Regions from separate parts of the Teredinibacter turnerae T7901 genome, predicted to be linked through region 2. Evidence: predicted binding sites of a transcription regulator. Region 2 holds the regulator's gene; the other holds the start of a gene.
What was found. Region 2 encodes FliA, which starts transcription of late flagellar genes. Its sites were predicted from a motif close to TAAAGTTATNNNNNNNNCGGCCGATANCC; they were not measured.
Positions count from the first base shown of each region.

Region 1: a site for FliA is predicted at 1,263-1,291, ahead of flgM (flagellar biosynthesis anti-sigma factor FlgM). Genes of this name have one in related genera too.

Region 1 covers NC_012997.1:1,274,894-1,278,101, forward strand. Annotated here, with positions in the region: gene TERTU_RS05410 (M13 family metallopeptidase) at 1-150, shown strand, start outside; gene TERTU_RS05415 (flagella synthesis protein FlgN) at 244-732, opposite strand; gene flgM (flagellar biosynthesis anti-sigma factor FlgM) at 891-1,205, opposite strand; gene flgA (flagellar basal body P-ring formation chaperone FlgA) at 1,314-1,961, opposite strand; gene TERTU_RS05430 (chemotaxis protein CheV) at 2,280-3,208, shown strand, end outside.
Region 2 covers NC_012997.1:1,416,642-1,419,849, forward strand. Annotated here, with positions in the region: gene flhF (flagellar biosynthesis GTPase FlhF) at 1-12, shown strand, start outside; gene TERTU_RS06035 (MinD/ParA family protein) at 120-938, shown strand; gene TERTU_RS06040 (RNA polymerase sigma factor FliA) at 1,002-1,709, shown strand; gene cheY (chemotaxis response regulator CheY) at 1,846-2,232, shown strand; gene TERTU_RS06050 (protein phosphatase CheZ) at 2,251-3,045, shown strand; gene TERTU_RS06055 (chemotaxis protein CheA) at 3,071-3,208, shown strand, end outside.

The DNA of each region.
Region 1 (3,208 bases), 140 kb from region 2:
CGTGACCAGGTAAAAACTGATCCGCATTCACCTGCGCGTTATCGCATTGAAGGTGTCGTACCAAACGTGGCAGCGTTTTACGAGGCGTTTGGAGTTAAAGAAGGCGACGAACATTACCTGCCAGAAGAAGACCGCGTTGTTATCTGGTAAGTATCCAGTAACCGCGCTTTAAACTGAAAAGGCCTGGGTAGCGATACCCAGGCCTTTTTTATTCACCGCTGTATTGGCTTTGCTCAGCCGCTGTCAGGCTTCGCCGACAATATTTGACAGGCCGCCGCCGGTGGATTTACCGCTCGAGGAATACAAGTTAGGTGCCGCCGTCTGGCCGCGCATAATCTCCAGTAAACGGGCAAAGGTTTTCTGGTTCCTGGCAATAATTTTCCCATTCACCTCATTTTCCTGTTTGCATTTTTGCTGGAGTTCTTTGAGCTTCTGCCATGTCTGAAGCATCGCTGGGGCTGTTTCCTCGATCAATGCATCCCATATGCTTTTCGCATCATGGACTTGAAGGTTGTGGTTATCGACAAAAGTTTTTACCCAGCTTGCGCGGACCTTGGCGCTGCTTTCCAGATTGGAAAGCGCTTCCGATTTTTTTTCAATGATTGTGTCAAGTGCGGCCAAGTCTCGCTCTGCCAGAGCCTGACGCTCTTCCTGCAACAAATGGAGTAAGGTCTCGCAGGAGGCGATATCGCTGCTTAATTGGCTGTGGACTTGTTTGGCGTTAAGAAACATAGCTGGACTCGCTCGAAAATCATTCCGCAATCTGGCAACCTGACAAAAGTTTGTCGCTTGGCTGGCTGCCAGGGTTCATATGATGGGAAAGTGCATTTTTTATGCCTGAGTCAGGCGGAGGGGCAAACCGGGAAGAAGCAAGCGGCCAGTGCCGCTCACTAGCCAAGTAAATCGTCTTGTTCGAGCATTTTACCTGCGATGGCCTGTGCATCGACCTGGTATCGCCCTTCAGCCAGAGCAGCGCGTATTGCAGCGACTTTGTCCTGATCAACGTCCGGACTCTGCGAAAGTGCCGTTGAAAGCTTGGCAAGGGTTTGTCCCTGGGGGCTCAGCGAGACGCTATCTTGCGCAGCTGGCGCGGGACTGTACTCCGCTGCCGGCGCATTGCGTCCAGTCGGTGTCGCGCGGGCTTTGGCAGAACCGGAGGCCGCGCCAGATGCCGGATTCAAGTTGTTGCCAGTATCAATGACCATGTGCGTATCCACGTATTAGTTTGGCGGACGAACCGCCAATATGATGTGCTGTACCTGTAACATCGGCCACCACACCTGAAACTTTAGCAATAATTTGTGCGCAGCACATCACCAGTGTGCCACCCGCACAGTACCAGGCCCGGTAACCTGCGCATCAACTATTCTCTGCGACCGATTGTTGCGAACTTTTATCTGTTCGCCCACTCCGCCGTTGGTGAGGGCCGTGGCTTCGGTAACCACGCGCAGCGCGCTGGAGCGCGCTTCGAGCACCACTGTCTGGCCTTTTTTTACCACATCTGGCGCCTTGACCTGATTGAGCTTGATGATCTCGCCGGGGCGGAGCATTCGCCTGGCTTCCAGCCCCACGACCCGCGCAGGGTCACGAAGATAGCCGCCTGTAAGGTGGCTGGTGTTCATTCTTTGGGTCACCACATCGCCCGCGGTAATCTGTGCACCGCGGCCTATGGCGCCCGCCGCAATCACGACTTCCTCGAAGGTTTCGACCTGGACTGGCACATAGATTGTCCAGCGGGCCGTTCCTGTACAGCGTGTTTTAACGCTGATATTCGACGCGTTGGCTGTGGGTGTGTTCATGGTCATCGTCAGTTTGCCGTCACAGGGGCGCAATTGCAGGCGTGGATCGAGGTTACCTGCTTCAATTCTAAGGGTGTCGCCGACCACCAGGTGAGGGTAGAGCGGTGTTAATTCCGACTTGGCAAAGTTTTGGACCTCAGTGCGTAATTGGTTGATATCCATGAGATTTTGCTGCGCAAATGCGCGACTAATGAAAATCACTCCGATGCCGACAACGACTAGGAGGCACCGGTTTACAACGCGCAGGCCAGCCGATTTTACGGCCTTATTACTTTTCAAAAAAAAGCGTCGCATTGCTATTCTTGTCCTATGCTGTAAGTAATCTTGGCGCGGGTTCCAAGTCGAGTCTGCTCACGAAAATGACAAAAATTTGGCGTTTACCCGGGAAACAACGTTAATTTTTGCTTAGTGACAGAGTAATAGCAAAGCCTGTGCCGGACGCCGGGTGTCGTTAGACCAAATGATTTAAGAGGGCCACCTATGGCAGGGGTATTAGACAGCGTCAACCAGCGGACACAATTAGTAGGGCAAAACCGACTGGAGTTGTTGTTATTTAATCTGGGCGGAGCACAGAAATACGGTATAAACGTTTTTAAAGTGAAGGAAGTTTTACAGTGCCCGCCACTCAGTGAAATTCCCAAACGCAACCCGGTGATTCGCGGGGTTGCACACATCCGTGGGGGAACAATCCCCATTATGGATATGCGCCAGGCCACTGGTCACCGACCATTGGAAAACATCGAAGATTGCTTTGTTATTATTACTGAATATAATCGCTCGACTCAGGGTTTCCTGGTCCGCGGTGTGGAGCGTATTGTTAACATGAACTGGGGTGATATTCACCCACCACCCCGTGGCGCAGGCAAAGAAAATTACCTTACCGCCGTCACCGAGGTGGAAGGAAAATTAGTAGAAATTATCGACGTAGAAAAAATTCTGGCGGAAGTGTCTCCTCTTCCAGAAGATGTTAGTGCCGAAGTCATTGAGGACTCCAAGCGCGAAACTGTGGTGTGTAAACACGTGCTTATCGTGGATGACTCGACTATCGCCCGCAAGCAAATACAAAAGGTTATGCAGTCGCTGGGGTGTAAAACCACCCTTAGAAAAGACGGTAGCGAAGCCTTGCAGTTTCTCGAAGAAATGCTTTCTGAAGGTAAAGATCCGTACCATGAATTACTGCTGGTGATTTCAGATATTGAAATGCCTGAAATGGATGGCTACACCTTTACTGCCGAGTTGCGCGCTAACAGCCGACTAAAAAATCTTCATGTTATTCTGCATACATCCCTAAGTGGGGTGTTTAACGAAGCCATGGTGAAGAAGGTTGGAGCGGACGATTTCCTTGCTAAATTCCATCCCGATGAGTTGGCGAAACGGGTGAATCTCCGTATCGCTCAGCTTACTGGTGA
Region 2 (3,208 bases):
ACCGGTGGCTAAGGCCGCCGGGCGTACTGGCTATCGTCATCTATACTTGTTGGAGCATAAATCCGATGAACCGGGTTATAAATCTAGCCCCTCACACATCCCGCCGGGAAAGAGAAATTATGAGTGCCAAGAATCCGATTAAAGTCATCGCTGTCACTGGCGGCAAGGGTGGCGTCGGTAAGACCAATCTGTCTGTTAACCTCAGTATCGGGTTGGCGGAGTTGCGTCGTCGCGTGGTGTTGATGGATGCCGACCTCGGGTTGGCGAATGTGGATGTTCTGTTGGGCTTGCAGGCACGCTATAACCTGGCTGATGTGCTCGATGGCAGCAAGTCACTGCGCGAGGTACTGCTCAACGGGCCAGGCGGAATTAAAGTGGTTCCCGCGTCCTCCGGGGTGCAGCAAATGACACACCTCTCGCCACAGGAGCACGCAGCGCTGGTGTATGCGTTTAACGATCTGAGTGATCAGCTGGATGTGTTGGTGGTCGATACCGCTGCAGGTATATCCGAAACCGTCATCAGCTTCGTGCGCGCGGCACAGGAAGTCATCGTCGTGGTGTGCGATGAACCTTCGTCGATTACCGATGCCTACGCATTGATCAAATTATTGAATGCCGAGCACGGCGTATTTCGCTTTCGTGTTATTGCCAACATGACACGTACTACGCAGGAAGGTATTAATCTTTTTAACAAGTTAAACGGCGTGTGCGAAAAATTTCTGGATGCATCGCTGCAATACCTGGGGCATGTACCCTTTGATGAAAACGTGAGAAAAGCTGTACAGAAACGCCAGCCTCTGCTTGAATTCGCCCCCCGCTGTAAAGCGGCTGCTGCGATGCGGGTGATTGCTCAAAAAATCGATCAGTGGCCAGTGCAAACAAGCGCGCGTGGTCACCTGGAATTTTTTCTAGAACGACTTGTGGCGGCCAATGGCTAGCCGCGGTTTCCAGCGATCAGTCCCCGGCGGCGATTTATGGCACTCTCCTCGGTAGGAAATCTCATGGTTTACGAACAGGCCCAGGAAGCTGCTGTTGCAATTCGGGTCGAGGATTATGTTCCCCTGGTTAAGCGGATTGCGCATCACATGATGGCGCGAATGCCGAGCCATGTGCTGGTGGATGATTTAATGCAGGCGGGCATGATTGGCCTGTTGGAGGCTGCCCAAAAATACGATGCCGGCAAAGGTGCGAGTTTTGAGACTTACGCCGGTATACGCATTCGCGGTGCGATAGTGGACGAAATGCGGCGTGGCGATTGGGCGCCGCGCAGCGTTCACCGAAATGCCAGACGCGTGTCCGAAGCCATCGGCAATGTGGAAGCGCGCTTGGGCAGGGACGCGCGGGATGGCGAGATCGCCGAAGAGTTGCAAATGTCGCTGGACGAATATCACGATATTCTCCGCGATAGCACCTCGACACGACTTTACAGCCTGGAAGAAACGTTCGAGGAAAACGAAAACCAATTTTCCCTTGGTACTGAAGGTTTGGATGAACCTGCCGAAAAGGTACAAATAGACGCCATGCGCAAAGCGCTGGCCGGGGCCATTGAGGGTCTGCCGGAAAGGGAGCAACTTGTGCTTTCGCTGTACTACGAACAGGAAATGAACTTAAAAGAAATAGGCTTGGTGCTGGGTGTATCCGAGTCGCGCATTAGCCAGATCCACAGTCAGGCGGCACTGCGCCTGAAATCGAAGCTGACCGGATGGTGATAAATCAAACAGCCATCATTTGGTCGCCAGAAAATTGTCGCTAAAACTGGCTGACTGGCAACGAGCGTCTAGAATTGTTTTTATGGTCTCTCTCTGAGATTTATTTACCCCAGCGCACGGGATATCGGAGGCTGCATTGGACAAAAATATGAAAATCCTGATCGTTGACGACTTTTCGACGATGAGGCGCATCATTAAAAATTTATTGCGGGATTTGGGTTTTACCAATACCCACGAGGCAGATGACGGCACGACCGCGCTGCCAATGTTGCGAAGTGGTGATTTTGATTTTCTGGTAACTGACTGGAACATGCCAGGCATGACCGGGATCGACTTGTTAAAAGAAGTGCGTGCTGATGCCAAACTCGCAGGCCTTCCGGTGTTGATGGTTACCGCAGAAGCGAAGCGAGATCAGATCATTGAAGCGGCCCAGGCGGGCGTCAATGGCTATGTTGTAAAACCCTTTACTGCGCAGGTGCTCAAAGAAAAAATCGATAAGATTTTTGAGCGGGTTGCGGGTTAAGCCTGAGCGGGTCGGCTGATGGATAAAACGATACAAGAGCACGACGAGCAGTTTTTGACCCAGTTGCAAGACAGCGCAACGCAACTGGTAGAACAACTGCAAGGTGACAATCTGGAGGAGGCATCTGCGTTAATTCACAGTTTGGTGGAAGCGCGGGACCGACACATATTTAAAAGCGTGGGGCAATTGACTCGCGCTTTGCACGAGGCAATCGTTAATTTCAATGTGGACGCAGATTTCGCATCGGAGCCTGTTGAGGTGAATAACTCAGAGATTCGCGATGCGACAAACCGTCTGCAATACGTCATTGAAATGACCCAGAAAGCGGCCGACAAAACCATGGATAAAGTGGAAGCTGCCGCGCCGATCGCCATGAATCTCGGCCAGGAGGCTCATCGTTTACGCGAAGAGTGGCACCGCCTGCGCCGCCGCGAGATGAGTAAAGAAGAATTCAAAGACTTGTACAGCCAGATGGGCGAGTTTCTCGACCAGATGGACGACGGTACCCAGCAGCTGAACAAAACCCTGCAAGACATTATTCTCGAGCAGGGTTATCAGGATTTAACCGGCCAGGTATTGCAGAAAGTGATTGGGCTTATCACCGATGTGGAAAATGAGCTCGTAAATCTGATGCGAATCGCCGGACAGGTGGAGCAGGTTACTGGTTTGGCAGAGGATGCGAACAAGCAAACTCGCAAGACCGACAGCGATAGCAGTCGTGGTGAAGGCCCGCAGATTCATGCCGACAAGCGTGAAGATGTGGTGTCCAACCAGGACGACGTTGACGATTTGTTATCCAGCTTGGGCTTCTAGGCCCCGATGCACTGAGGATTTATGAATGGCGTTTGGCGATGATGAAGATATCCTTCAGGACTTCTTGGTTGAAGCTGGGGAAATCATCGAGCAGCTCTCTGAGCAATTAGTAGATCTGGAACAGCGTCCGGACGACAGAGATCTGCTGAACGCAATTTTTCGC